Regions from separate parts of the Streptomyces sp. NPDC051051 genome, predicted to be linked through region 2. Evidence: predicted binding sites of a transcription regulator. Region 2 holds the regulator's gene; the other holds the start of a gene.
What was found. Region 2 encodes HrcA, which represses chaperone genes, less so after heat shock. Its sites were predicted from a motif close to TTNGCACTCNGNNNNNCNGAGTGCNAA; they were not measured.

Region 1 (14,290 bases), on a different contig from region 2:
CGCCGTGCTGGAGGCGGCCGGGGCGTGGCCGGGGACCTGGGTCGAGGAGAAGGGGCGGGCCGTCGCCGTGCACACGCGGCGGGCGGAGGACCCGCAGGCCGCGTTCGAGGCGCTGCGCCGCCCGCTCGCCGGCCTCGCGGCCCGGCACGGACTCGTCGTCGAACCGGGCCGGATGGTGCTGGAGCTGCGACCGCCGGGCGTGGACAAGGGCGTGGCGCTGACGGAGTACGTCCGCGAGATCGGCGCCGGGGCGGTTCTCTACGCCGGCGACGACCTCGGGGACCTGCCCGCCTTCGCCGCCGTCGAGAAGCTCCGCTCCGACGGCGTCCCCGGTCTGCTCGTGGCCAGCGGCAGCTCCGAGGTGACCGAACTGTCGGAGCGGGCGGACCTGGTCGTCGAGGGCCCCGCCGGGGTGGTGGGGCTGCTGCGGGCGCTCTCGGACGAGCTGCGGTGAGGGGCCGGGTGCGCGGGCCCGCCAGGGGGCGGGCCGGGGGAGTAGGACCGCTGCGGGTGCCCCCGGCGGGCGGACCGGGGGCGGGACCGTTGCGGGTGCTCTCCGGTCAGTCGCGGCGGAGGGCCTGGAGGGCCTGCAACTGCTCCAGGAACCACAGGGCCGGAGGGAGCGCGGTCGCGGCCGCCGTCAGCCTCTTGCTGCGCTCCGCCCGCTCCGCCGGCGCCATGCTCAGCGCCTCGTGCAGGGCGCCGGCGGTCTCCAGGACGTCGTAGGGGTTCACCACGATCGCGTCCTCGCCCAGCTCCCAGTACGCCCCGGCCTCACGGGACAGCACCAGGGCGCAGCCCTCGTCGGAGACGATCGGGACCTCCTTGGCGACCAGGTTCATGCCGTCGCGGATGGGGTTGACCAGGGCCACGTCGGCGAGGCGGTACGCGGCCAGGGAGCGGGCGAAGTCGTCCTTCACGTGCAGCACGACCGGGGTCCAGCCGGGTGTGCCGTACCGCTCGTTGATCTCCTCCGCCAGCCGCTGCACCGCGGCCGTGTAGTCGCGGTAGACGGCGAGGTCCTGGCGGGAGGGGTAGGCGAACGCCACGTGGACGACGCGCTCGCGCCACTCGGGGTGGTCGTCGAGGAGCTGCCGGTAGGCCAACAGGCCGCGCACGATGTTCTTCGACAGCTCGGTGCGGTCGACGCGCACGATGGCCTTGCGGCCCTCGCCGATCTCCTCGCGCAGGGCGACGATGCGCTCCTCGACGTCGCTCTCGTGGGAGCGGGCGCGCAGGAAGTCGGCGTCGGCCCCGAGGCCGTGCACCCCGATCTCGGTGCCGCCGGGGCCGTCCACGAACTCCGCGCAGCACGCGGTGAAGGCGTCCGCCCAGCGCCTGGTCAGGAAGCCCAGGCGGTCCGCGCCGAGCATGCCGCGCAGCAGCTGCGCGCGGATGTCGGAGGGGAGCAGCGCGAAGTAGTCCACCGGCGCCCACGGCGTGTGCGAGAAGTGGCCGATGCGCAGGTCGGGCCGCAGCTCGCGGAGCATGCCCGGGACCAGACAGAGGTGGTAGTCCTGCACCAGGACCGCCGCGCCCTGGCCGGCCTCCTCAGCGAGCGCCTCCGCGAACGCGCGGTTGTACGTCTCGTACGACGCCCACTGGCGCCGGAACTCCGCGTCGAAGACGGGCTCCAGCGGGGTCTGGTACAGCAGGTGGTGGATGAACCAGAGCACGGAGTTGGCGATGCCGTTGTACGCGTCGGCGTGCACGTCGGCCGGGATGTCGAGCATCCGGACGCCGTCCTCGCCGACCCCGCGCCGCACCGCCTCGCGGTCGTCGTCGGAGAGCACCGAGCACACCCACAGGGCGCCCGCGTCCGGCCCGATCGCCGACAGGCCCGAGACCAGTCCGCCGCCGCCCCTTCTGGCGTGCAGCGAACCGTCCTCGCGCACCTGGTAGGAGACCGGGCCGCGGTTGGACGCGACCAGCACCTGAGCACCCTCAGCAACAGCAGCACGCGTGGAAGCCATACGCCACAACCTAGCCCGGTCCGTAAACGCTCAAACGTACGGATGCGGTCCGTGGCCGGGTCATGTCCGGCCGTGTACGGCCGCCGGACCGGGTGGTGCGGTCGTGTCCGGCCGGCCGCACCCACGGCCCGTCAGGCGACCTTGCGTTCCGCGTACTCGGCGATCTCCGCCATCGGCGGCCGTTCCTCGGTGTCCACGGAGTAGGTGCGCGGCTCGAAGCCGTCCGCGCTCCGCTCGAACTGGGTGAGGGCGGGGCGGATCAGGTGCCCGCGGGCCAGCCGGAGCTGCGCGGTGCGGTAGATCGCCGCCGCCATCCTGCCGAGTGCCTGCCCGTCCTGGTGGCGGTGCTTGCGGACGCCGACGTCGACCTGGGCGAGGGCGTCCAGGCCGACCAGGTGCAGGGCGTCGACGAGCATGCCCAGCTCCACGCCGTAGCCGACGGGGAACGGGAGCTGTTCCAGCAGGCTGCGGCGGGCCGCGTACTCGCCGCCGAGCGGCTGCACGAAGCCGGCCAGCTGCGGCCAGTGCATGTTGAGCAGGGGGCGGGCCATGAGTTCGGTGACCCGGCCGCCCTGGCCCGCAGCGCCGCCCAGCGGGCGGTCGTACATCGCCTTGACCAGGTCCACGCCGGGCTCGGTGAGCAGCGGGCCCACGATCCCCGAGACGAAGTCGGAGGAGAACTCCTTGAGGTCGGCGTCGACGAAACAGACGATGTCCCCGGTCGTCACGAGCAGCGACCGCCACAGCACCTCGCCCTTGCCCGGCACGGCCGGTATCCGGGGCAGGATCTCGTCCCGGTGGACGACGCGCGCCCCGGCCGCCGCGGCGACCTGCGACGTGCGGTCGGTGGAGCCCGAGTCGACGACGACGATCTCGTCGACGAGGGGCACCTGCCGCATCAGGTCGTGGCGGATGACCGCGACGATGTCACCGACCGTCTCCTCCTCGTTCAGGGCGGGCAGCACCACGGACACCGACTGGCCCGAGGCGCGCTTCGCGGCCAGGACGCGGTGCAGCGGGCGGTCGGTCACGGACCAGGAGCGGGTGGCCAGCCAGGCTTCAGCTTCTTTCAGCACGGTCTGCGGCTCCTCACTGTCGTGATCACACGCGGTGCACGCGGGGTGACCGTGTGATCCATCTCGCGGTTCGGACGTCTGTCTCAACTGTCCTGGCCTTCGGTTACAGTCTTGAACAACGCGGATGACCATCGCATGTCCGAGGTGGCCGCTGTTCACAACTTCATACCGCTCATCCAGAGGGGCAGAGGGATACGGCCCGATGAAGCCCCGGCAACCCTCCAGCCGCGCGCGCCGCCAGGCGTGACCGCCCACGCGTCACGTCGATGTGGCGAGGCTCCCGGCTAGGGAAGGTGCCAAATCCGTCTCACGGCGAGATGCGTCGTGAGGAAGATGAGGAGAAAGGGCCTCGCCTCACATGGCTGCGCAGACAGTTGCAAGCACCACGAACTCCGTCGATCTCGGTCCCGCCACGGCGCTCTCCTGCCGCGAGTGCGGACACCGCGTGCCCCTCGGCCCGGTCTTCGCCTGCGAGGAGTGTTTCGGCCCGCTCGAGATCGCGTACGACTTCTCGTCCTACGAGACCGAGGAGCTCCGCAAGCGCATCGAGGCGGGCCCCGCGAACATCTGGCGCTACGCGCCGCTGCTGCCCGTCCCGGCCGACGTGGCGGAGAAGCCGAACATCAACCCCGGCTGGACCAAGCTCGTCCAGGCCGACAACCTGGCCCGCGAGCTGGGCGTCGACGCCGGCAAGCTGTTCGTCAAGGACGACTCCGGCAACCCGACGCACTCCTTCAAGGACCGCGTCGTCGCCCAGGCCATCGAGGCCGCCCGCGCCTTCGGCTTCACCACCCTCTCCTGCTCCTCCACGGGCAACCTGGCCGGTGCCGTCGGCGCCGCCGCCGCCCGCGCCGGTTTCCGCTCCTGCGTGTTCATCCCGCACGACCTGGAGCAGGGCAAGGTCGTCATGGCCGCGATCTACGGCGGCGAACTCGTCGGCATCGAGGGCAACTACGACGACGTGAACCGCTTCTGCTCCGAGCTGATCGGCGACCCGGCCGGCGAGGGCTGGGGCTTCGTCAACGTCAACCTGCGGCCGTACTACGCCGAGGGCTCCAAGACGCTGGCGTACGAGATCTGCGAGCAGCTCGGCTGGCGGCTCCCCGACCAGCTCGTCGTGCCGATCGCCTCCGGCTCGCAGCTCACGAAGATCGACAAGGGGCTGCAGGAACTGATCAAGCTCGGCCTCGTCGAGGACGGGCCGTACAAGATCTTCGGTGCGCAGGCCGAGGGCTGCTCGCCGGTGTCCGTCGCCTACAAGGCGGGGCATGACGTGGTCCGGCCGCAGAAGCCGGACACCATCGCCAAGTCCCTCGCCATCGGCAACCCGGCGGACGGGCCCTACGTCCTGGACATCGCGCGCCGTACCGGTGGCGCGGTGGAGGACGTGAACGACGAGCAGGTGGTCGACGCGATCAAGCTGCTGGCGCAGACCGAGGGCATCTTCGCGGAGACCGCCGGCGGCGTGACGGTCGGTGTGACCAGGAAGCTGATCGAGAACGGTCTCCTGGACCCGACGAAGACCACCGTCGTCCTCAACACGGGCGACGGCCTCAAGACCCTCGACGCGGTGGCCGGCACCGGTCTGACCGCCACCATCCGCCCCAACCTGGACTCCTTCCGAGAGGCTGGCCTCGCATGAGCGTGACCGTCCGCATCCCGACCATCCTGCGCACCTACACCGGTGGCAAGGCCGAGGTCCCGGCCGAGGGCGCGACCCTCGGCGAGGTCATCACCGACCTGGAGAAGAACCACACCGGCATCGCCGCCCGCGTCCTGGACGACCAGGGCAAGCTGCGCCGGTTCGTCAACGTGTACGTCAACGACGACGACGTGCGCTTCGAGCAGGGGCTGGAGACGGCGACCCCGGACGGCGCCGGCGTCTCCATCATCCCGGCCGTGGCCGGCGGCTGACCGGTGTTCCGTACCCGTCGGTAGTACCTGCCGGTAGTAACCGTCGGTAACAGGGATTACCGAGAGTTCATCGAATTGCCCCCTCCGCGAGAGAAGCGGAGGGGGCAATTCAGTGTGGTTGAGCGCGGTAGAGTTGGGGAACGCGTCGCCCGTCGCCTGCCGGCCGCAGAGGAGTTCCGTCGGGGCAGGCGATGAGAAACAGCCAAAGTGCGCATGTGTTTTGCGCCTTTCATTCCCTTTGTGGGGCCCGACTTGCCCTGAATCCGGGCGAACTCTCACTCTTCTCCGGACCCTTCGCGTCCAGATTTCTCGTCCGATTGACCTGTTGCAGACGGCAGTTGGACAGATACATTCGGCCGCGGTCGACGCGTTCCGGCGCACACCCCCAACCAACTGGGGGGTGAGGTCTGACCCGGATCCGCGAAGTGTGGATCTGTGCAAGGGCCAGTAATAGGGGAGTTAGGCATGGCTCAGGGCACCGTCAAGTGGTTCAACGCGGAGAAGGGGTACGGCTTCATCGCGGTCGACGGTGGTGCGGATGTTTTCGTCCACTACAGCGCGATCCAGATGGACGGATACCGCACCCTGGAAGAGGGCCAGCGGGTCGATTTCGAGATCTCGCAGGGTCAGAAGGGGCCGCAGGCGGACATGGTCCGGCTCGCGACCGGCTGAAGCACGCGCCGACTTGCAGCGACGTTCTTCTGTTCCATCAGCTCCGTCAGCGAAGGGCTCGCACCTCCCGGGGTGCGAGCCCTTCGGCGTGTCCGGAGCCGTGCGCGATCACCCGACGGCGTCCGCCGCCACCCCCCGTTCGCCTGCGGATCTCGGGGGGGCGCTTGCACTCGGCACAGGCGAGTGCTAATCATTGCGTTAGCACTCTGAAGGTGAGAGTGACAACGAAGGACCGGGTCGGTGAGGCCCGCAGGCCAGGTGGGGCAAGGAACCACGGGGCCGGCGAGCCGTCCGTCGCGGGCGCGGGCGCGGTCCGAAGGAATCACCCCCAGTCCTGGAGGGACCACTTCACATGGCCAAGATCATCGCGTTCGACGAGGAGGCGCGGCGCGGCCTCGAGCGCGGCATGAACCAGCTCGCGGACGCCGTGAAGGTGACGCTCGGCCCCAAGGGCCGCAACGTCGTCCTCGAGAAGAAGTGGGGCGCCCCCACGATCACCAACGATGGTGTCTCCATCGCCAAGGAGATCGAGCTCGAGGACCCGTACGAGAAGATCGGCGCCGAGCTGGTCAAGGAAGTCGCCAAGAAGACGGACGACGTCGCCGGTGACGGTACGACCACCGCGACCGTCCTCGCCCAGGCGCTGGTCCGCGAGGGCCTGCGCAACGTGGCGGCCGGCGCCAACCCGATGGCTCTCAAGCGCGGTATCGAGAAGGCCGTCGAGGCCGTCTCCGGTGCCCTGCTCGAGCAGGCGAAGGATGTCGAGACCAAGGAGCAGATCGCTTCGACGGCCTCCATCTCCGCCGCCGACACCCAGATCGGCGAGCTGATCGCCGAGGCCATGGACAAGGTCGGCAAGGAAGGCGTCATCACCGTCGAGGAGTCGCAGACCTTCGGTCTCGAGCTCGAGCTCACCGAGGGCATGCGCTTCGACAAGGGCTACATCTCGGCGTACTTCGCGACCGACATGGAGCGTATGGAGGCCGTCCTCGACGACCCGTACATCCTGATCGCGAACTCCAAGATCTCCAACGTCAAGGACCTGCTCCCGCTCCTGGAGAAGGTCATGCAGTCGGGCAAGCCGCTGCTGATCATCGCCGAGGACGTCGAGGGCGAGGCCCTGTCGACCCTGGTCGTCAACAAGATCCGCGGCACCTTCAAGTCCGTCGCCGTCAAGGCCCCGGGCTTCGGCGACCGCCGCAAGGCGATGCTGAACGACATCGCCATCCTCACCGGTGGCGAGGTCATCTCCGAGGAGGTCGGTCTCAAGCTCGAGAACACCTCCCTGGACCTCCTGGGCAAGGCCCGCAAGGTCGTCATCACCAAGGACGAGACCACCATCGTCGACGGGTCCGGCTCCTCGGAGCAGGTCGCGGGCCGGGTCAACCAGATCCGCGCCGAGATCGAGAACAGCGACTCGGACTACGACCGCGAGAAGCTCCAGGAGCGTCTGGCGAAGCTGGCCGGCGGCGTGGCCGTCATCAAGGCCGGCGCCGCCACCGAGGTGGAGCTCAAGGAGCGCAAGCACCGCATCGAGGACGCCGTCCGCAACGCGAAGGCGGCCGTCGAGGAGGGCATCGTCGCCGGTGGTGGCGTGGCCCTGCTGCAGGCCACCTCGGTCTTCGAGAAGCTCGACCTCGAGGGTGACGAGGCGACCGGCGCCAACGCCGTGAAGCTCGCCCTGGAGGCCCCGCTCAAGCAGATCGCCGTCAACGGTGGTCTCGAGGGTGGCGTCATCGTCGAGAAGGTGCGCAACCTGCCCGTCGGACACGGCCTGAACGCCGCGACCGGCGAGTACGTCGACATGATCGCCGAGGGCATCATCGACCCGGCGAAGGTGACGCGCTCCGCGCTGCAGAACGCCGCGTCGATCGCCGCGCTGTTCCTCACCACCGAGGCCGTCATCGCCGACAAGCCGGAGAAGGCCGCGGCCCCGGCCGGCGGCGGCATGCCGGGCGGTGACATGGACTTCTGAGCCTGATCGAGGCTCGGGTTTCCCACCGAGGGCGGTACCCCCTGCGTCAGCAGGGGGTACCGCCCTCGGGCGTTCCCGGGGGCCGACGTCGTGGTGCGGGGCGGCCGCGGGCCGTTCCGTGCGGCCGGGCCGCCCCGACGGACCGGCCGGCGTGGTTCGGATCACAGGGGTGGCGGGGGAGCGGGCGGAATGGCGGGGGCGGGGCCGCCGTTGAGGGGAGGGGCGGTGCTTGCATGTGCACATACCGTCCGGAATGTCCGCTGCTCGCTGTCCACCGCGACCCCTCCGAGGAGTCCCCTGTCGTGACTGCCACCCCCGCCGCCGCCCGCGCCGCCGAGATCCTCGCGCGCCCCGTCTCCCTCAACGGCCTGACCGTCCCGAACCGCATCGCCATGGCGCCCATGACCCGCATGTTCTCGCCCGGCGGCATCCCCGGCGAGGACGTGGCGTCGTACTACGGCCGCCGCGCCGCCGCCGGTGTCGGTCTCGTCGTCACCGAGGGCACGTACGTCGGCCACGACTCGGCCGGGCAGAGCGACAGGGTGCCGCGCTTCCACGGCGAGGAGCAGCTGGCCGGCTGGGCGAAGGTCGCCGAGGCCGTGCACGCGGGCGGCGGGACGATCATGCCGCAGCTGTGGCACATCGGCATGGTCCGCGAGCAGGGCCGGCCGCCCGTCGCGGACGCCCCCGCCGTCGGCCCCTCCGGCCTGCGCCTGGACGGCGCCGAGGGCACCGGCAAGGCGATGACCCAGCGCGACCTGGACGACGTCATCGGCGCCTTCGCCGAGGCCGCCGCCGCCGCGGAGCGCATCGGCTTCGACGGCGTGGAGATCCACGGCGCCCACGGCTACCTGGTCGACCAGTTCCTGTGGGCGGGCACCAACCGCCGCACCGACGCCTACGGCGGCGACCCGGTCGCCCGCACCCGGTTCGCGGCCGAGATCGTCGCCGCCGTGCGCCAGACCGTGTCGCCGGAGTTCCCGGTCGTCTTCCGCTACTCGCAGTGGAAGCAGGAGGCCTACGACGCGCGCCTCGCCGAGACCCCGCAGGAGCTGGAGGCCATCCTCACCCCGCTCGCCGCGGCCGGGGTCGACGCCTTCCACGCCTCCACGCGCCGCTACTGGGTGCCCGAGTTCGACGGCTCCGACCTCAACCTGGCGGGCTGGACGAAGAAGCTGACCGGCCGGCCCACCATCACCGTCGGATCGGTCGGTCTCGACGGCGAGTTCTTCAAGGCCCTCCAGGGCGAGGGCTCCGCCCTCAGGAGCATCGACGACCTGCTCGACCGGCTGGAGCGCGACGAGTTCGACCTGGTGGCCGTCGGCCGCGCGCTGCTCCAGGACCCGGAGTGGGCGGCCAAGGTCCTGGCCGGCCGACTCGACGAGCTGAAGCCGTACGACGCGGCGTCGTTGAAGACCCTGAGCTGACCCCGGCCGCAGGGGTCGAGCCGGGAGGGCGGCCGGACTACAGGTTGCCCATGGGCTCGATGTCGACCTTCACCGGGATCCCCCAGACGCGCAGCACCTCGTAGTCGGTGAACTCGTGCACCAGGCGGTAGGCCATGGCGGGGCGGGAGCCCCGGCGCAGGGCGGCGAGGTACAGCTCGGCCTCGTGGCGGTCGCGCCTGGGGGTGCCGCACAGCTGCCACTCCTGGCCGTTCCACAGCTCCGGCAGCCAGCGCTGCTGGGGCTGGGGGCGGTCGCCGCGGGTGCCGTAACGGGACGGGGCGGTGGGGTGCGGGGTCTGCGGGGCGGGTCCGTTGAACTCGGCGCGCCGGGCCGCCCGCCGCCGGGTCTCGCACAGCAGGCACAGGTCGGGGGCGGCCTGGTCCACCGGCCCGTTGGGGTGCTCGGCGCACCGTGTGCTGGGCGCGGCCGAGGTCACGCCCTCCTCCAGGAGTTCCAGAGCGCGCCGCAGATCCGCCTTGACCTCGTGCAGCTTGGCGTCGGGGGTGTCGGCGGTCAGGGCGTCCCCGTGCTCACCGAGCAGCCGCAGGGCGCGGCCCAGGTGGGTGAGCTGGGCGTGGTTCATGACGGGCGTCTCCGTTTCCTGCGGCTGCTGTCCTGCGGCGTGCTGTCCCGGTGCGCGGCCTCGCCGCGGGCCTTCCCGCGGCCCGGGTGCGCGGTCGTGCGGCACCGGTGACTCAACCGTCGCACACCCCACCGACAAGCCGGGGCGCGCCCGGTGTGTTCCGGTCCGGGCCGGGGCCGGACGGCGCCTTCGCCACCACTCCGCGGCTGCCCCGGTACGGGCCACGCCCCGATCGGATTCCCGCCAACTTAGGGCCCCTTGGCCGCCTTTATTGTTGACAATTTTGGCGACGATTGGGAGGGTCGCGGCGAACGAGCCGCCCAGTGCAGAGACGGATGTGAAGCGAGTGAAGCGCAGAACTGTGGTCATGGGGCTCACCGCGGCCGGTGCCGCGCCCGCTCTCGGGTTCGCCGGGAGCGCCCGGGCCGCCACGAAGGGGCAGCCGGTCGGCGCGGAGCCGGCGCTGGTCTTCGACCCGGCCGCCCACACCGAGCAGACCATCGCCGTCAGGGACACCACCGGCACCGTCCACAGCGTCACCTACCGGTTCTTCAAGGTCGCCAGTTACGTGGCCCGCCCGGTGAACGCGGCCTACCAGTCCCTCAACGTCAGCGTCCCCGTGTCCGTCGACGGCAGCCCCGTCGACGCCACCGACGCACCGATCCTGCTCGCCAACTCCGTCGGCGGCTACATGCCGTCCTCGGTGGCGGCCAACACCGGGATCATCGCCTCCGGCATGGGCGGCGGCACCAGCCGGCAGGCGCTCGCGCTGGCCGCCGGATACGTCGTCGTCGAGCCGGGCGCGCGCGGCCGCACCCTCGTCGACGCCGACGGCGTGTACTACGGCACGGCCCCCGCCGCCATCGTCGACCTCAAGGCGGCGGTGCGGTACCTGAAAGCCAACAAGGGCCGGGTGCCCGGCGACGTCGAGCGGATCGTCTCCTCCGGGGTCAGCGCGGGCGGCGCCCTGTCCGCGCTGCTCGGCGCCTCCGGCGACAGCCCCCTGTACGAGCCCTACCTCGCGGAGATCGGCGCGGCCGACGCCTCCGACGCGATCTTCGCCAGCGGCGACTGGTGCCCCATCACCGACCTGGAGCACGCCGACGCCGCCTACGAATGGAACTGGGGCGGCAGTCCGCTCGCCTCCGGTGCCCTCGTCGACCAGACCCTGTCCAGGGAACTCACCGCCCGGTACGCCGACTACCTGCCGACCCTCGGCCTGCGCACCGAGGGACACGGCACCCTCACCGCCCGCAACCTCGACGACCACCTGGTGGAGAAGTACCTCCAGCCGTCCGCCACCCGGTTCCTCGCCGCCCTCACGGACGACGCCCGCGCCGACTACCTCGCCGCGCACCCCTTCCTCACCTGGTCCGGCGGCCGGGCCCGCTTCACCTGGGCCGACTTCCTCACCCACGTCGGCCCCCGCAAGAAGAACGCCCCCTCCTTCGACGCCTTCGGCCTGACCACCCCGGAGAACAACCTCTACGGCACCGGCACCACCGGGGCCCGCCACTTCACCCTCTTCAGCCTGCGCCACGAACAGGGCGCCGGCGCCCGCCTGGCCCCCGACATCCCCGCCAAGCTGCGGCTGATGAACCCGATGCACCACCTCGTCGACCAGGTCAACCCGCACCGCGCGAAGCACTGGTGGATCCGGGTCGGCACCAAGGACAGCGACACGTCCCTGTCCGTCGTCGCCAATCTGGCGACCCGCCTGGAGAACCTCGGCGACGACGTGGACGCCCGTTACTACTGGGACGGCGGCCACGGCGCCGACCAGGACCCGGGCGAGTTCATCGGCTGGATCGCTCAGGTGACCGGTCACCGGCCGGGCGTCCGGAGCCGGCGGCTGCCAGGACGCGGTCGGTGACGCCGAAGAGGTAGGTGGCGGCGAAGCCGACCGCGTACCCCGTCAGCAGCCCGCCCGCGTAGATCGCGAGGAGGACGCCCCAGCCCCGGTTCCCGGCGAGCAGGGGGAGGAGGGCCCAGCCGGACGGGCCGATCGCGGTCGCGCCGACCCGGTCGCCGAGCATCGCGAAGAAGCCGACGAAGGCCCCGCCGGCCGCCCCGCCCACGCAGGCCGTGAGGAAGGGGCGGCCGAGCGGGAGCGAGACGCCGTAGATGAGGGGTTCGCCGACGCCCAGCAGGCCGGCGGGGAGCGCCGACCTGATCGTCGTGCGCAACGAGGTGTCGTGGCGCAGGCGGACGTAGACCGCGAGGGCCGCGCCCACCTGGCCCGCGCCCGCCATCGCCAGGACGGGCAGCAGCACGGTGTGGCCCTGCTGTTCGATGAGCGTGGTGTGGATGGGGATGAGGGCCTGGTGCAGGCCCAGCATCACCAGCGGGAGGAACAGCCCGCCCAGGACCAGGCCGGCGAACGCGCCCGTCGTCGTCAGCAGCCAGTCCGCCGCCGTGCCGATGGCGGTCGAGACCGCGCCGGCCGCCCACATCAGGCCGTACAGCGTGGCCAGGCCGGCGACGAGGACGGTCAGGGTCGGGGTCAGCAGCACGTCCAGGGCCGCCGGGACCCGGCCCCGGCACCACCTCTCCACGCACGTCGCCAGCAGCGCCGCCGCCAGCGCGCCGAGGACCCCGCCCTGACCGGGGGCGAGCGTCACCCCGAACGCCGTGACCTTCGCGACGCCCGGATACACCACGACCGCCGCCACCGCCCCGCCCAGCACGGGCGTGCCGCCGAACTCCTTCGCCGTGCCGACGCCGACGAACACCGCGATCAGCGCCATGAAGGCGGACGCCACGGCGGCCAGGGCGGGCGTCAGCCAGGGCAGCCAACCGGCGTTGACCAGCAGCCCGTTGACGCCGGCGAGGACTCCGCAGCCGATCAGGGCGGGGATGAGGGGCACGAAGACGGCGGCGAGGCGGCGCAGCGCGGTCCTGCCGGGCGTGGCGTTGCGCCGCTGTTGCTCGCCCTTCAACTCCGCTCCCCGCGCAGCCAGTTCCGCCGCCACCGTCGGCCGGCCCACCAGCTCCTCGAACGCCGCCGTCACCCGCCCGACGACTCCCGGCCCGAGCACCACCTGGTACGCACCGCCGTCCACGACGAGCCCCAGCACCCCGGGCACCGCCCGCAGCGCCTCCTCGTCCGCCCGTGACGGATCGGCGAGGCCCAGCCGCAGCCGGGTCATGCAGTGGGCGACGGAGGTCACGTTCGCGGGGCCGCCGACCAGGGGCAGGAGCGCGGCGGCGGTGGCACGGTCATCGGTAGGCACCTGCTGAGCGTGCGGGTCAGGAGCGCGCGGCGGCGAGCGCGGCACGCAGATGGCCGCCGGACTCCTCCAGAAGGCGGGTGGCCGACGGCCCGTCGACCCCGGCGAGCAGCACGAGGATCGCGTTCTTCACCTCGCCGCCGGTGACGTCGAGGGCCCGCTCGATCTCCGCGTCGTCCGCGCCCGTCGCCAGCGAGACGATCCGCCGCGAGCGGGCCCGCAGCTTCTCGTTCGAGGCCCGTACGTCGACCATCAGGTTCCCGTACGTCTTGCCCAGCCGGATCATCGTGATCGTCGACAGCATGTTCAGCACCAGCTTCTGCGCGGTGCCCGCCTTCAGCCGGGTCGACCCGGTGAGCAGCTCGGGCCCGACGACCACCTCGATGCCGTGCTCGGCGGCCGCGGCCAGCGCACTGCCCGGGTTGCAGGCCAGCCCGACGGTCAGCGCGCCGGCCGAGCGCGCGTACTCCACCGCGCCGATCGCGTACGGGGTGCGCCCCGAGGCGGAGATCCCGACCACCGTGTCCCCGGCGGCCAGCGCGAGGCCGGCCAGATCCGCCCGCGCCAGCTCCCGCGAGTCCTCGGCGCCCTCGACGGAGGTCACCATCGCCGGCGGCCCGCCCGCGACGAGTCCCACGACCTGGCCGGGGGCCGCGTTGAAGGTCGGCGGACACTCGGACGCGTCCAGCACGCCGAGCCGCCCGGCCGTTCCCGCCCCGGCGTACACCAGACGGCCGCCGCGCTCCATCCGCGCGGCGATCGCGTCGACGGCGGCCGCGATCTCGGGCAGCCGCGCGGCCACGGCGGCGGCCACCTGGGCGTCCTCGCCGTTCATGAGCCGGGCGATGTCGAGGGTGGGCAGCCGGTCGATCTCGGCGAGTTCGGGCCGGAAGGCCTCGGTGGTGAGCGATCCGAGCTGGGCGAGCAGGTCGTCGGGGCGGGGGGTCGAGGTCATGGCAGCGGCTCTTTCTCTCCGGCGCGGGACGGCCGACTCCGGCGCGGGTCGGCCGACGTGTCCCCACGGTCTACCGGTGCCGGTGGGCCAGGGCCTCGTACGACGCGGCCAGCGCCGGTGCCGCGGTGTCGTACGTGCGCTGCGCCACCCCCACGAACAGGCAGTCCACCACCAGCAGCTGGCCGGTCCTGGACGACATCGCCGCGGGCCGCAGCTCGCTCTCCCGGGCCGTCGACGTCGTCAGCACCTGATCCGCGTACTGCGCGACCGCCCCGCCCGGCCGCCCGGTGATGGCGACGGTCGTGGCACCCCGCTCGAAGGCGACCCGCAGCGGTTCGACGACGTCCCGCGTCGACCCGGAGTGCGTGATCGCCACGGCGACGTCCCCCGCCCGCAACTGCACCGCGTTCGTCACCGCGAGGTGCGGGTCGCTGTGGGCGTGGGCCATGAGCCCTATCCGCAGC
Region 2 (14,290 bases):
CGTCGAGCGCGAGTACAAGCACTTGATCGACGAGATGTACGCCGGGGCGCGCGAGGCGTAGGCGCCGACGGGGGACCTCGAGGCCGGGGGCGGCCGCGGACACGCCGCCCCCGACCGAGGCCTACACCGGCACGGGCACCGGGACGAACGACAGGGTGCTCGAATCCCGCCCCCGAAGCGCCCCTTTCCGGACACATGCGGAACCCGGTTTTCCCTCATCACGGCCCACTTCGGTAACTCAGCGCGTAGGGTCGCGACCGGTCTGTCACCCTGTCGGCATCGGCCGGGGTGTGCCGCCCGCGGACCGAGGCCCGATTCGTCGATCGCCCGGGAGCCGTCCATGGGGGCCATTCCCACGCAACGGGAGACCGTGTCCCGTGCCAGTGGTGCGCCGGCGCACGCGGGCGGGCACCCGCACACGCGCGCGACCCTCGTCGGCGGCCCCCTCGCGCCCGGCGCCGCCCGTGACGTCGTCCGCGTCGCGTTCGCCGAGTGGGCCGGCCGCGGCCTGCCCGGCGCCCGGGAACTGGCGGGACGGCTCGGCGAGGAGGCGGTACTCGTCGTCAGCGAACTGGTCACCAACGCCGTCGTGCACGCCGGTACCGACGTCGACCTGCTGTGCCGGCTGGAGGCGGAACCGGAACAGCCCGACACCTGCGCCGTCGTCGTGGAGGTCACCGACCGCCACCCCTCGCGCGCGCCCCGCGACGGCGGCCCCGACACGCCGTACGACCTTCCCGAGTACGGCCGCGGCCTGCGCCTGGTGGCCACGCTGGCCGACGCGTGGGGGGTGACGTACCGCCGGGGGGCGAAGACCGTGTGGGCGCGGCTCCCCGCCCGCCCGGCGGACGACGGGAACCCCGACGAACCCTGGGCCCGCACCGCCCCCGAGCCCGCCACTCCCCTCGCCTTCGCCGAGGCGCTCGCCCCCGAGGGCCGGTCCGGCGCCCACGACCGCGACTGGCTCGGCCGCGGCGCCCTGTCCTTCCTCGCCGAGGCCTCCGACCTGCTCGCCGGGCAGCTCGACGAGGAGCTGGTCGCCGCGCTCACCGGCCAGCTGATCGTGCCGCGCCTCGCGGACTGGTGCGCGATCCGGCTGGAGGACGAACTCGGGCCGCGCGCCGGCTGGGACGACGGACCGCAGGCACGGCTGACCCGCGTCTGGCACGTCAGCGAGAACCACGTCGAGGAGCTGCGCCGGGCCCTGGAGAAGGACCCGCCGCGCCCGCCCGACGGCCCCGACTCCGGGCCCGCGGCCCACCCCTGGCCCGGCGGCGCGCTCGGCCCGCACGGCACCGCCCTCGCCTACCGCCTGGTCGCCGGCGGCCGCCCGCTCGGCACCCTCGTCATCGGACGGGCCGGGCTGCCGTGCTTCCCCGACGAGGTCACCGGGCTCGTCGAGGACCTCGGCCGACGCGTGGCCCTCGCCATCGGCGCCGCCCGCCAGTACGCCCGCCAGGCCACCATCAGCGCCGTCCTCCAGCGCGGTCTGCTGCCCGGCGCGGTCGCCGAGATCCCCGGCCTGCGCAGCGCCCTCGTCCACGAGCCGCGCGAGCAGGGCGGGCCGAGCGGCGACTTCTACGACCTGTTCCCGGTGGGTGACGGCCGCTGGTGCTTCGCCGTCGGCGACGTCCAGGGCAAGGGTCCCGAGGCGGCCGTGGTCATCGGACTGGCCCGGCCCTGGCTGCGGCTGCTGGCCCGCGAGGGGTACGGCGTCGCCGACGTCCTCGACCGCCTCAACCAGCTCCTCCTCGACGACGCCACCGAGGCCGCCGACGCGGCCGCCCGCGCCTTGGTCGGTCCGGCGGGCCCCGGCGACGGGCCGCAGACCCGCTTCCTCTCGCTCCTCTACGGCGAGCTCGTGCCCTTCGACGGCGGCGTCCGCTGCACCCTCGCCTCGGCCGGTCACCCCCTGCCCCTGCTGCTCGGGCCCGACGGCGGCGTGACCACGGTCGCGCAGCCGCAGACCCTCCTGGGCGTCGTCGAGGACGCCACGTACGTCAGCGAGAGCCTGGACCTGTGGCCCGGCGACACCCTGCTCTGCGTCACCGACGGCGTCACCGAGCGCCGCTCCGGCTCCCGCCAGTTCGACGACGGCGACGGCCTCGCCCTCGCCCTGTCCGGCTGCGCGGGGCTGGACGCGGAGCTGATCGCCGAGCGGATCCGCCGCCTGGTCCACGAGTTCGGCGGCCGGCCCCCGGAGGACGACCTCGCCCTGCTGGTGCTCCAGGCCGAGTAGCCGGGCGGTGCAGGCGCGGCGCAGGTGCGGCACCGCGGAGGAGCCGGACGGCGGACCCACGGGACCCACGGGCCGCGTACGGGACAATGGAGGACATGCCTTCCGCACTTCCCGACGGCGAGCCCGTCCCCACCGACGGCGCACTGCCCGCCTCCGCGCTCGCCGGGGCCGCCGACCGCCCCCTCGGGTTCTACCTGCACGTGCCCTACTGCGCGAGCCGCTGCGGCTACTGCGACTTCAACACCTACACCGCCACCGAGCTGCGCGGCACCGGCGGTGTCCTCGCCTCCCGCGAGAACTACGCCGACACCCTGGTCGACGAGATCCGGCTGGCCCGCAAGGTCCTCGGCGACGACCCGCGCGAGGTCCGCACGGTCTTCGTCGGCGGCGGCACGCCCACCCTGCTCGCGGCCGGGGACCTGGTCCGGATGCTCACGGCGATCCGCGAGGAGTTCGGGCTGGCCGCGGACGCGGAGGTCACCACCGAGGCCAACCCGGAGTCGGTCGACCCGGCGTACCTCGCCACGCTCCGCCAGGGCGGCTTCAACCGGATCTCCTTCGGGATGCAGAGCGCCCGGCAGCACGTGCTGAGGATCCTCGACCGCACCCACACGCCCGGCCGCCCCGAGGCCTGCGTGGCGGAGGCCCGCGCCGTCGGCTTCGAGCACGTCAACCTCGACCTGATCTACGGCACCCCCGGCGAGTCGGACGACGACTGGCGGGCCTCCCTGGACGCCGCCCTCGGTGCCGGACCCGACCACGTCAGCGCGTACGCCCTGATCGTCGAGGAGGGCACCCAGCTCGCCCGCCGGATCCGCCGCGGCGAGGTCCCGATGACCGACGACGACGTCCACGCGGACCGGTACCTGATCGCGGAGGAGACGATGTCCGCGGCGGGCTTCGACTGGTACGAGGTGTCCAACTGGGCCACCTCCGAGGCGGCCCGCTGCCTGCACAACGAGCTGTACTGGCGGGGCGCCGACTGGTGGGGCGCGGGTCCGGGGGCCCACAGCCACGTCGGCGGCGTGCGCTGGTGGAACGTGAAGCACCCGGGGGCGTACGCGGCGGCACTGGCGGGCGGCCGTTCACCGGGTGCCGGACGCGAGGTCCTGTCGGAGGAGGACCGCCGGGTCGAGCGGATCCTGCTGGAGCTGCGGCTGCGGGAAGGGGTTCCGCTGGACCTGCTGAAGGAGGCGGGGCTGGCGGCGTCGCGACGGGCCCTGTCGGAGGGGCTGCTGGACGGCGACCCCTACGAGGCGGGCCGGGCCGTCCTCACCCTGCGGGGCCGGCTGCTGGCGGACGCGGTGGTGCGGGACCTGGTGGACTGAGGGTCCCGACCGAGGGACCTCGACCCCGGTGTCCCGTGCCCCGGGTCAGGTCTCGGCCGGTGCCGTGACGAAGTCGATCAGTTCCTCGACCGCTCTCAGCAGCTCCGGCTCCAGGTCCTTGTAGGACCCCACCCGCTTCAGGATGGCCTGCCACACCGCGCCGGTGTTCTCCGACGGCCATCCCAGGGCCCGGCACACCCCCGTCTTCCAGTCCTGCCCGTGCGGGACGCGGGGCCAGGCCGCGATGCCCACCGCCGACGGCTTCACCGCCTCCCAGACGTCGATGTACGGGTGGCCCACCACCACCGCGTGCTCGCTGGTCACGGACCGGGCGATGCGCCACTCCTTGGTGCCGGGGACGAGGTGGTCCACCAGTACGCCCAGGCGGGCGTCGGGGCCGGGGGCGAACTCGGCGACGATCGACGGCAGGTCGTCCACGCCCTCCAGGTACTCCACGACCACGCCCTCGACGCGCAGGTCGTCGCCCCACACCTTCTCCACCAGCTCGGCGTCGTGCCGGCCCTCGACGTAGATGCGGCCGGCGCGGGCCACCCGGGCGCGGGCGCCGGGCACGGCGACCGAACCGGAGGCGGTACGGGCGGGCCGTACCGGAGCCGCCGGGGCCGGGCGGACCAGCGTCACGATCCGTCCCTCCAGGAGGAAGCCGCGCGGCTCCAGCGGGAAGACCCGGTGCTTGCCGAAGCGGTCCTCCAGGGTGACCGTGCCCGCCTCGCAGCGGATCACCGCGCCGCAGAAACCGGTGCCGGGCTCCTCCACCACCAGACCGGGGTCCGCGGGGACCTCGGGGGCGGACCGCTGCTTCTTCCACGGCGGGGTCAGGTCGGCGGAGTACACACGGGGGCCCATTCGGATGACGATAGGAGAAGCCCCGGCAAGGTCACGGCGACACGCCGAAACGCGCGGCCAGCGCGTCCCGTTGGGCCCGGACGAACGCGGCGTCCACCACCGCGCCGTGACCGGGCACGTACAGCGCGTCCTCGCCGCCGAGGTCCAGCAGCCGGTCGAGGGCGGCCGGCCAGTGCGACGGTACGGCGTCGGGCCCGGCCTGCGGTTCGCCGGACTCCTCGACGAGGTCGCCGCAGAAGACGACCTCGGGCGAGCCGGGGCCCGCCGGGACGAGGACGGCGAGGTCGTGCGCGGTGTGGCCCGGACCGACGTTCGCCAGCAGGACCTGCCGCCCGCCGCCCAGGTCGAGCGTCCACTCGCCGCAGACCGGGTGGTGGGGCCGTACCAGGGTGTCCGCGGCCTCCGCGGCCGCGGTCTCGTCCAGGCCGCACCGGACCGCGTCCGCGCGCAGCTCGTCCGCCGGTACCGTGTCCGCCCCCACCGCCGCGTAGACCTCCGCGCCCGCGAAGGCCGCCGCCCCGAGGACGTGGTCGAAGTGGGGGTGCGTGAGCGCGAGATCCGTCACACGGCGGCCGGCGAGTTCCTCGGCGCGCGCCCGCAGCCGGGCGCCCTCGGCGAGACTCGACCCCGCGTCCACCAACAGGGCCCGCCCCTCCCCGACGACCAGCCCCACCGTGCAGTCCCAGCCGGGCAGCCGGCACCGGCCGACCCCGGTGGCGACCCGCTCCCATCCCAGCTCTTCCCAAGTCACGCTCATACCGCGACGCTAGCCCCGGCGGCCCGGCGGGGCGACCGACCTTGCCCAGGGTGTACCCCACAGCCGTACACTGGGCCGGGGAACGCTGGCACTCGGATGTGAAGAGTGCCAGGCGAGGCGCCCGGGGGACCGGGGAAGACTTCTGGAGGTGAGCGCGGTGCTGAGTGAACGCAGGCTCCAAGTGCTGCGCGCCATCGTCCAGGACTACGTCGGCACCGAGGAACCCGTGGGTTCCAAGGCGCTCACCGAGCGGCACAACCTCGGCGTCTCCCCGGCCACGGTCCGCAACGACATGGCGGCCCTGGAGGACGAGGGGTACATCGCGCAGCCGCACACCAGCGCCGGGCGCATCCCCACCGACAAGGGCTACCGGCTGTTCGTCGACAAGCTGGCCGGCGTCAAGCCGATGACGGCCCCCGAGCGGCGGGCCATCCAGAACTTCCTCGACGGCGCCGTCGACCTCGACGACGTCGTGGCCCGGACCGTACGGCTGCTCGCGCAGCTCACCCGGCAGGTCGCCGTCGTGCAGTACCCGTCGCTGACGCGCTCCACGGTGCGGCACGTCGAGCTGCTGTCGCTGGCGCCGGCCCGGCTGATGCTGGTGCTGATCACGGACACCGGGCGGGTCGAGCAGCGGATGGTGGACTGCCCGGCGCCCTTCGGCGAGGCCTCGCTGGCGGACCTGCGGGCGCGGCTGAACAGCCGGGTCGCGGGCCGCCGCTTCAGCGACGTGCCGCGGCTGGTCGAGGACCTGGCCGACGCCTTCGAGGTTGAGGACCGCGGCACGGTCACGACGGTGCTCTCCACGCTGCTGGAGACGCTCGTCGAGGAGAACGAGGAGCGGTTGATGATCGGCGGCACCGCCAATCTCACCCGCTTCGGACATGACTTTCCCCTCACGATCCGACCCGTCCTGGAAGCCTTGGAGGAGCAGGTCGTGCTCCTCAAGCTCCTCGGCGAGGCGGGGGATTCGGGCATGACCGTACGCATCGGTCACGAGAACGCCTACGAGGGACTCAACTCCACTTCGGTGGTGTCGGTCGGCTACGGTTCGGGCGGCGAGGCAGTCGCCAAGCTCGGCGTGGTCGGACCGACCCGCATGGATTACCCGGGAACGATGGGAGCGGTACGCGCAGTGGCACGGTACGTCGGACAGATCCTGGCGGAGTCGTAAGTGGCCACGGACTACTACGCCGTTCTCGGCGTGCGCCGCGACGCGTCGCAGGAAGAGATCAAGAAGGCCTTCCGGCGGCTCGCACGCGAGCTGCACCCGGACGTCAACCCCGATCCGAAGACCCAGGAGCGGTTCAAGGAGATCAACGCCGCCTACGAGGTGCTGTCGGACCCGCAGAAGAAGCAGGTCTACGACCTCGGCGGCGACCCGCTGTCCCAGGCGGGGGGCGGCGCGGGCGGCTTCGGGGCCGGTGGCTTCGGCAACTTCTCCGACATCATGGACGCCTTCTTCGGCACGGCGTCGCAGCGCGGACCGCGCTCGCGCACCCGCCGGGGCCAGGACGCGATGATCCGGCTGGAGATCGACCTCGACGAGGCGGCCTTCGGCACGACCAAGGACATCCAGGTCGACACGGCGATCGTCTGCGGCACCTGCAGCGGCGAGGGCGCGGCGCCGGGGACCACCGCGCAGACCTGTGACATGTGCCGCGGCCGCGGTGAGGTGTCGCAGGTGACGCGGTCCTTCCTCGGCCAGGTCATGACCTCGCGGCCCTGCCCGCAGTGCCAGGGCTTCGGCACCGTCGTGCCGACGCCGTGCCCGGAGTGCGCGGGCGACGGCCGGGTGCGCTCGCGTCGCACGCTGACCGTGAAGATCCCGGCCGGCGTCGACAACGGCACCCGCATCCAGCTCGCCGGCGAGGGCGAGGTCGGGCCCGGCGGCGGTCCCGCCGGTGACCTGTACGTCGAGATCCACGAGCTGCCGCACGCGCAGTTCCAGCGGCGCGGCGACGACCTGCACTGCACGGTCACCCTGCCGATGACCGCGGCGGCCCTCGGCACCAAGGTGCCGCTGGAGACGCTCGACGGGCTCGAGGAGGTCGACATCCGGCCCGGCACGCAGTCGGGGCAGTCGATCCCGCTGCACGGGCGCGGTGTCACGCACCTGCGGGGCGGCGGACGCGGTGACCTCATCGTGCACGTCGAGGTGCAGACGCCCAACAAGCTGGACCCCGAGCAGGAGCGGCTGCTGCGGGAGCTGGCGAAGCTGCGCGGGGAGGAGCGGCCCCTCGGGCAGTTCCAGCCCGGCCAGCAGGGCCTGTTCTCCCGGCTGAAGGACGCCTTCAACGGACGCTGACGGTGGCGGGTGGGCGGTGGGGCCTCCTCGCCCCGCCGCCGCTTCCCCGTCCCGTCCCCCCGGGGGCCGTGCCCCCGGACCCCCGCTCTCGGCCCGGACGGCCCCTCCGCGAATGCCGGACGGGCTGGATTCGGACTCGTCCGGGCGACGTGACAACATGCCGTCATGTCCTCCGCACTGACCGATCTCCTCCCTCTCCCGATCGTGCAGGCCCCCATGGCGGGCGGCGTCTCCCTCCCGCAGCTCGCCGCCGCCGTGTCCGAGGCCGGCGGGCTGGGCTTCCTGGCCGCCGGGTACAAGACCGCCGACGGCATGTACCAGGAGATCAAGCAACTGCGGAGCCTGACCTCCCGGCCCTTCGGCGTGAACCTGTTCATGCCGCAGCCCGAGCACGCCGAGACCGGCGCCGTCGAGGTCTACGCCCACCAGCTGGCCGGTGAGGCCGCCTGGTACGGAGCCGAACTGGGCGATCCGGACAGCGGCCGCGACGACGGCTACGACGCCAAACTGGCGGTACTGCTGGACAACCCGGTGCCGGTGGCCTCGTTCCACTTCGGCGTCCCCGGCCCGGACGCGCTGGCCGCGCTGCGCCGGGCCGGCACGTTCACCCTGGTCACCGCGACCACCGTGGAGGAGGCCGTCGCGGTCGAGCGGGCCGGCGCGGACGCGGTGATCGTGCAGGGCGTGGAGGCCGGCGGACACCAGGGCACCCACCGCGACATCCCCGAGAACGACGGCTCCGGGATCGGCCTGCTGTCGCTGGTCGCCCAGGTCCGGGAGGCCGTCGGCCTGCCGCTGATCGCCGCGGGCGGCCTCATGCGGGGCAGCCAGATCGCCGCCGTCCTCGCCGCCGGGGCGAGCGCCGCCCAGCTCGGCACCGCCTTCCTCGCGACGCCCGAGTCCGGCGCGGCCGCCGTGCACAAGGAGGCGCTCACCGACCCGCTCTTCGTGCGCACGGAACTGACCCGCGCCTTCTCCGGACGCCCGGCCCGCGGCCTCGTCAACCGCTTCCTGCGCGAGCACGGACCGTACGCGCCCGCCGCCTACCCCGAGGTCCACCACCTGACCTCGCCGCTGCGCAAGGCCGCCGCGAAGGCGGGCGACGCGCAGGGCATGGCGCTGTGGGCCGGCCAGGGACACCGGCTGGCCCGCACCCTGCCCGCCGGTCGGCTGGTGGAGGTGCTGACGGCCGAACTCGACGCGGCGAGGACGGCGTCGTCGGACGGCGGCGCGGCCGGCGCGGGCGGTGCGCGATGACCGCCCCCGTCTTCGTCGTCGACGAACTGCCGGGCGGTCCGGCCGAGTTCGTACTGGACGGGCCCGAGGGACGGCACGCCGTCTCCGTGAAGCGGCTGCGGGCCGGTGAGGAGGTCGTCCTCACCGACGGCACCGGCCGCTGGGCGCGGGGCGAGGTCGTCGCCGCCGAGGGCAAGGACCGGCTCGTCGTCGATCTGGCCCAGGTGGCGGAGGAGCCCGCAGAGGCGCCGCGGATCACCGTCGTCCAGGCGCTGCCCAAGGGCGACCGGGGCGAACTGGCCGTCGAGACGATGACCGAGACCGGCGTCGACGCGATCGTGCCCTGGTCCGCGTCCCGCTGCATCACCCAGTGGAAGGGCGACCGCGGGCTGAAGGCGCTCGCCAAGTGGCGGGCGACCGCCCGCGAGGCCGGCAAGCAGTCCCGCCGGGTCCGCTTCCCCGAGGTCGCCGACGCCGCGACCACCAGGCAGGTGGCGGCACTGCTGGCCCGGGCCGACTTCGCGGCCGTGCTCCACGAGGACCGCGACTACGGCAGCGAGCCGCTGGCGACCGCGCCGCTTCCCGCGGACGGGGAGATCGTGCTCGTCGTCGGACCCGAAGGGGGCGTCTCCCCGGAGGAGCTGGCGCTCTTCGAGGGGGCCGGTGCCAGGGCGTACCGGCTGGGGCGCAGCGTGCTGCGGACCTCGACCGCCGGGACGGCCGCCGCCGCCCTGCTCCTGGGGCGGACCGGCCGCTGGTCCTGACCGGCCGCCGGTCCTCACCCGTCCGCCTCCGAGAACCAGGTCAGTCCGGTGGGGCTTCGGGCGTGGTCGCCGCGCGACCGAGGGCGTCGAACAGGATCCAGCCGTCCAACTCCCGCTCCCGCTTCCCCCCGTGCGGCAGCAGCCGGCGGCGGACGGCCTCGTCGACGAGCGCGCGCACCGTGCCGGGCCTGTGCAGGTTGAGGTGGTGGGCGCGGTCGCCGACGCCGCCCGCGTGCGTGTACGCGCCGCCGCCGACGTAACGGCCCTCGCCCTCGCGGAAGACGATCCTGGTGCGCACGCCGTCCCGGATCAGGGTGAGGACGTCCCGGCAGCCCCGGCCGTCCCGGTGCCGGTGGCGGACCGTCCACAGGTAGGCGGTCGTGTCGTCGACGATCAGTTTCCTCGGGCGGCGGCGGTCGCGCATGCGGTCACCGTAGATCGGTGCGGCGGTGCGGCGCATGGCGTTAAGCGCTCTACCGCGTCCTCGCCGGCGGTGGCAGGCTGCCCTCCATGGGGGCATGGAGGACGAGGATGCGGGGCCGGGCGCGCGGGACACGTGCGGTGGCGGTGGCGGGGCTGGCGGTCCTGGCCGTGGCCGGCGCGGTGGCGTGCGAGCCCGGCGGGATGGGCTCGGCGGCCGTCGCGTACACCACCGACGAGGCGGCGACCGCCGAGATCGAGCGCCGGGACGTCGACGTGCGGTGGCTGACCTGCACCGCCGACTACGGCGACGACGGCGCCTCCGGGGGCCGGGGGACCGTCGCCTCCGTCGACTGCGAGGGCGAGACCGGCAACGGGCGGGACATCGCCGTCACCGGCCACGTCACGCGCGCCGTCGACGGCTCCTGCGTGCGCGGCGACCTCCGCGCGGACGTCGGCGACAAGCAGCTGTTCCAGGTGAGCGGGCTCGGCGACTGCGGGTCCGCCACCCCCTCGCCGCTCGTCCCGCCCCGCTCCGCGCAGCCCGCCGAACCCGGGCGGCCCACGGTCACCGTGACCGTCACCCGGACGGTCCGGTGCGGGGACGACACACGCTGCGGGTCCGCCGGCACCAAGTGACCCGGGCGGCCGACCGGTCAGAACCCCTGTCGGTCACCGCCGCCCTTGCCTAGAGTGATCGGGTGACACAGCCCGTGACGCCTGCCGCGTACTTCCGATTCCCGCACCTGCAGGGCGAGTCGGTGGCCTTCACCGCCGAGGACGACGTGTGGCTCGCGCCCCTCGACGGCGGGCGCGCCTGGCGGGTCAGCGCCGACAACACGCCGGTCACCCTGCCCCGCATCTCACCCGACGGCACCACCGTCGCCTGGACCTCCACCCGCGACGGCGCCCCCGAGGTGCACGTCGCCCCGGTCGACGGCGGCCCCGCCACCCGGCTCACGTACTGGGGCAGCCCGCAGACCAGGGTGCGCGGCTGGACCCCCGACGGCCGGGTGCTCGTGCTGAGCACCCACGACCAGGCGAGCGGGCGCCGCAGTTGGGCCCGCGCGGTCCCGCTCGACGGCGGACCGGCCACCACCCTGCCGTACGGGCCCGTCGGCGGGGTCGCCTTCGGCCCGCACACCGTGCTGGTGTCCGCGTCCATGGGGCGCGAGGCCGCCCACTGGAAGCGCTACCGGGGCGGCACGGCCGGCAAGCTGTGGATCGACCGGGACGGCGACGGCGAGTTCACGCGGCTGCACGAGGACCTCGACGGCAACATCGAGTACCCGGTGTGGGCCGGCGACCGCATCGCCTTCCTCTCCGACCACGAGGGCACCGGCGCGCTGTACTCCTCCCTCGCCGACGGCTCCGACCTGCGGCGCCACACGCCCCTCGACACGTTCTACGCCCGGCACGCGGCCGGGGACGGCGACCGCGTCGTGTACTGCTCCGCCGGTGAACTGTGGATCCTGGACGACCTCGACGGCGCCGAGCCGCGCCGCCTCGACGTCCGGCTCGGCGGGCAGCGCACCGACCGGCGGCCGCACCCGGTGCCCGCCGCCCGCTGGCTGGGCTCCGCCGCCCCCGACCACACCGCGCGCGGCAGCGCCGTCGAGGTGCGCGGTGCCGTCCACTGGGTCACCCACCGCCACGGTCCCGCCCGCGCCCTGGCCGCCGAACCCGGCGTGCGGGCCCGGCTGCCGCGCACCTTCCGCACGGAGGGTGAGGAATGGGTGGTGTGGGTGACCGACGCCGAGGGCGAGGACGCCCTGGAGTTCGCCCCCGCCACCGGCCCGGCATCGGGCGCCACCCCGCGCCGGCTGGCCGCCGGACGCCTCGGCCGGGTGGTGGAACTGGCCATGGCCCCCGACGGCAGCCGGGCCGCCGTCGCCGCGCACGACGGGCGGCTGCTGCTCGTCGAGCGGGAGACCGGCGAGGTCCGCGAGGTCGACCGCAGCGAGGACGGCGACGTCGGCGGCCTCGTCTTCTCACCCGACTCGGCCTGGCTGGCCTGGTCGCACCCCGGCCCGCGCCCGCTCAGCGGGCTCAGGCTCGCCAACACCGCGGACCTGTCGGTCACCGAGGCGACCCCGCTGCGCTTCCACGACTACGCGCCCGCCTTCACCCTCGACGGCAAGCACCTCGCGTTCCTGTCGACGCGCGCCTTCGACCCGGTCTACGACGAGCACGCCTTCGACCTCTCCTTCATCGAAGGAGCCCGCCCGTACCTCATCCCGCTGGCCGCGACCACCCCCTCGCCGTTCGGCCCGCAGCGGCACGGCCGCCCCTTCGAGGCACCCGACAAGGACGAGACCCCCGACAGCGAGGGCACCCCGGCCACCCGGATCGACCTGGAGGGCCTCGCCGACCGGATCGTGCCCTTCCCCGTCGAGGCCGGCCGCTACTCGGGGCTGCGCGCCGCCAAGGACGGCGTGCTGTGGTTGCGGCACCCCGTGCGCGGTGTCCTCGGCGCCTCCCGCGCCACCCCCGACGACCCCGGTCCCGGCACCGAGCTGGAACGCTACGACCTCGTCCGGCAGCGCCTCGAACACCTCGCCCCCGACGCCGACGCCTTCGAGGTCAGCGGCGACGGCAAGCGGCTGCTGCTGCGGTCCGACGGCAAGCTCAAGGTCGTCCCCGGCGACCGGCGCGCCTCCGGCGACGAGGACAGCGACACCAACCTCACCGTCGACCTCGGCCGGGTCCGCCAGATCGTCGACCCGGCCGCCGAGTGGCGCCAGATGTACGACGAGACCGGCCGCCTCATGAGGGACAACTTCTGGCTGCCCGACCTCGGCGGAATCGACTGGGACGGCGTCCTCGACCGCTACCGGCCGCTCCTCGACCGGGTCGCCACCCGCGACGACCTCGTCGACGTCCTGTGGGAGGTGCACGGCGAACTCGGCACCTCGCACGCCTACGTCGTCCCCCGCGGCTACGGCGGCGGCGCCCGCCAGGGTCTGCTCGGCGCCGACATCTCCCGTCACGACGACGGCGGTTGGCGCATCGACCGGATCCTGCCGTCGGAGACCTCCGATCCCGACGCCCGCTCCCCGCTCGCCGCGCCCGGCGTCGCGGTGCGCGCGGGCGACGCGATCCTCGCCGTCGCCGGGCACCCCGTGGACCCGGTCACCGGACCCGGACCGCTCCTCGTCGGCACGGCGGGCAGGGCCGTCGAGCTGACCGTGTCGCCGGCCGGCGGGGGCGAACCCCGGCACGCCGTCGTCGTCCCCGTCGACGACGAGGGGCCGCTGCGCTACCACGCCTGGGTCGCGGATCGGCGGGCGTACGTGCACGAGAGGTCCGGCGGCCGGCTCGGCTACCTCCACGTGCCCGACATGCAGGCCCCCGGCTGGGCCCAGATCCACCGCGACCTGCGGGTGGAGGTGGCCCGCGAGGGCCTCGTCGTGGACGTCCGCGAGAACCGGGGCGGGCACACCTCCCAGCTCGTCGTGGAGAAGCTGGCGCGGCGGATCGTCGGCTGGGACGTGCCGCGCGGGATGCGGCCGTACAGCTATCCGGAGGACGCGCCGCGCGGGCCCGTCGTCGCGGTCGCCGACGAGTTCTCCGGCTCCGACGGGGACATCGTCAACGCGGCGGTCAAGGCGCTGGGCATCGGGCCGGTGGTCGGGACCCGCACCTGGGGCGGCACGATCGGCATCGACAGCCGGTACCGGCTGGTCGACGGGACGCTGGTCACCCAGCCCAAGTACGCGATCTGGCTGGAGGGTTACGGCTGGGGCGTGGAGAACCGCGGCGTCGACCCGGACGTGGAGGTGGTGATCCGCCCCCAGGACCACGTGGCGGGCCGGGACCCGCAGGTGGAGGAGGCGGTACGGCTGGCACTGCTCGCACTGGAGGAGACGCCGGCGAAGACGGCTCCGCCGTTGCCGGAGTCGTAGTTCGCCGGTGTCGGGGTGGCCGCCCGCGGGGGCTGCCGCCCCCGGGCCCCCGCTTCCGGCCCGGACGGCCTCGTCCTCGAACTCGCCCGGAGGGGGCGCCCCCGGACGGGCTGGATCGGCCCGGCGCTCGCTACCATGCCTGCGTACTGATCAGACCGGCGTGAGGAGACACCCCTATGCCAGGCGAGCCGCAGGACGACTGTCTGTTCTGCAAGATCGTGGCGGGGACGATCCCCGCGACGATCGTCCGGGAGACCGGGACGACCATCGCCTTCCGGGACATAAACCCCCAGGCGCCCACGCACGTCCTGGTGATCCCCAAGGCGCACCACGTGGACGCCGCCGCCCTCGCCGCCGAGGCGCCGCAGCTCGCCGCGGACGTCCTGCGCGAGACGCAGGCGGTCGCCGACCAGGAGAAGCTGGAGAGCTACCGCATCGTCTTCAACACCGGCAGCGGCGCCGGCCA

Region 1: the regulator HrcA is predicted to act here: its motif matches at 5,799-5,825, upstream of groL (chaperonin GroEL).

The regions. Positions count from the first base shown of each region.
Region 1 covers NZ_JBFBCB010000043.1:34,294-48,583, forward strand. The annotation lists gene otsB (trehalose-phosphatase) at 1-454, shown strand, start outside; gene AB0N31_RS27770 (trehalose-6-phosphate synthase) at 561-1,973, opposite strand; gene AB0N31_RS27775 (glucosyl-3-phosphoglycerate synthase) at 2,105-3,049, opposite strand; SAM riboswitch class I at 3,219-3,389, shown strand; gene thrC (threonine synthase) at 3,408-4,691, shown strand; gene AB0N31_RS27785 (MoaD/ThiS family protein) at 4,688-4,963, shown strand; gene AB0N31_RS27790 (cold-shock protein) at 5,429-5,635, shown strand; gene groL (chaperonin GroEL) at 5,988-7,610, shown strand; gene AB0N31_RS27800 (NADH:flavin oxidoreductase) at 7,913-9,037, shown strand; gene AB0N31_RS27805 (hypothetical protein) at 9,075-9,641, opposite strand; gene AB0N31_RS27810 (subtype B tannase) at 10,009-11,514, shown strand; gene AB0N31_RS27815 (PTS transporter subunit EIIC) at 11,438-12,874, opposite strand; gene murQ (N-acetylmuramic acid 6-phosphate etherase) at 12,891-13,826, opposite strand; gene AB0N31_RS27825 (MurR/RpiR family transcriptional regulator) at 13,897-14,290, opposite strand, start outside.
Region 2 covers NZ_JBFBCB010000007.1:9,783-24,072, reverse strand. The annotation lists gene AB0N31_RS07670 (AMP-dependent synthetase/ligase) at 1-61, shown strand, start outside; gene AB0N31_RS07665 (ATP-binding SpoIIE family protein phosphatase) at 341-2,239, shown strand; gene hemW (radical SAM family heme chaperone HemW) at 2,335-3,567, shown strand; gene AB0N31_RS07655 (DUF3097 domain-containing protein) at 3,613-4,434, opposite strand; gene AB0N31_RS07650 (MBL fold metallo-hydrolase) at 4,466-5,191, opposite strand; gene hrcA (heat-inducible transcriptional repressor HrcA) at 5,349-6,365, shown strand; gene dnaJ (molecular chaperone DnaJ) at 6,366-7,499, shown strand; gene AB0N31_RS07635 (nitronate monooxygenase) at 7,665-8,756, shown strand; gene AB0N31_RS07630 (16S rRNA (uracil(1498)-N(3))-methyltransferase) at 8,753-9,499, shown strand; gene AB0N31_RS07625 (hypothetical protein) at 9,540-9,923, opposite strand; gene AB0N31_RS07620 (hypothetical protein) at 10,010-10,558, shown strand; gene AB0N31_RS07615 (S41 family peptidase) at 10,621-13,824, shown strand; gene AB0N31_RS07610 (histidine triad nucleotide-binding protein) at 14,001-14,290, shown strand, end outside.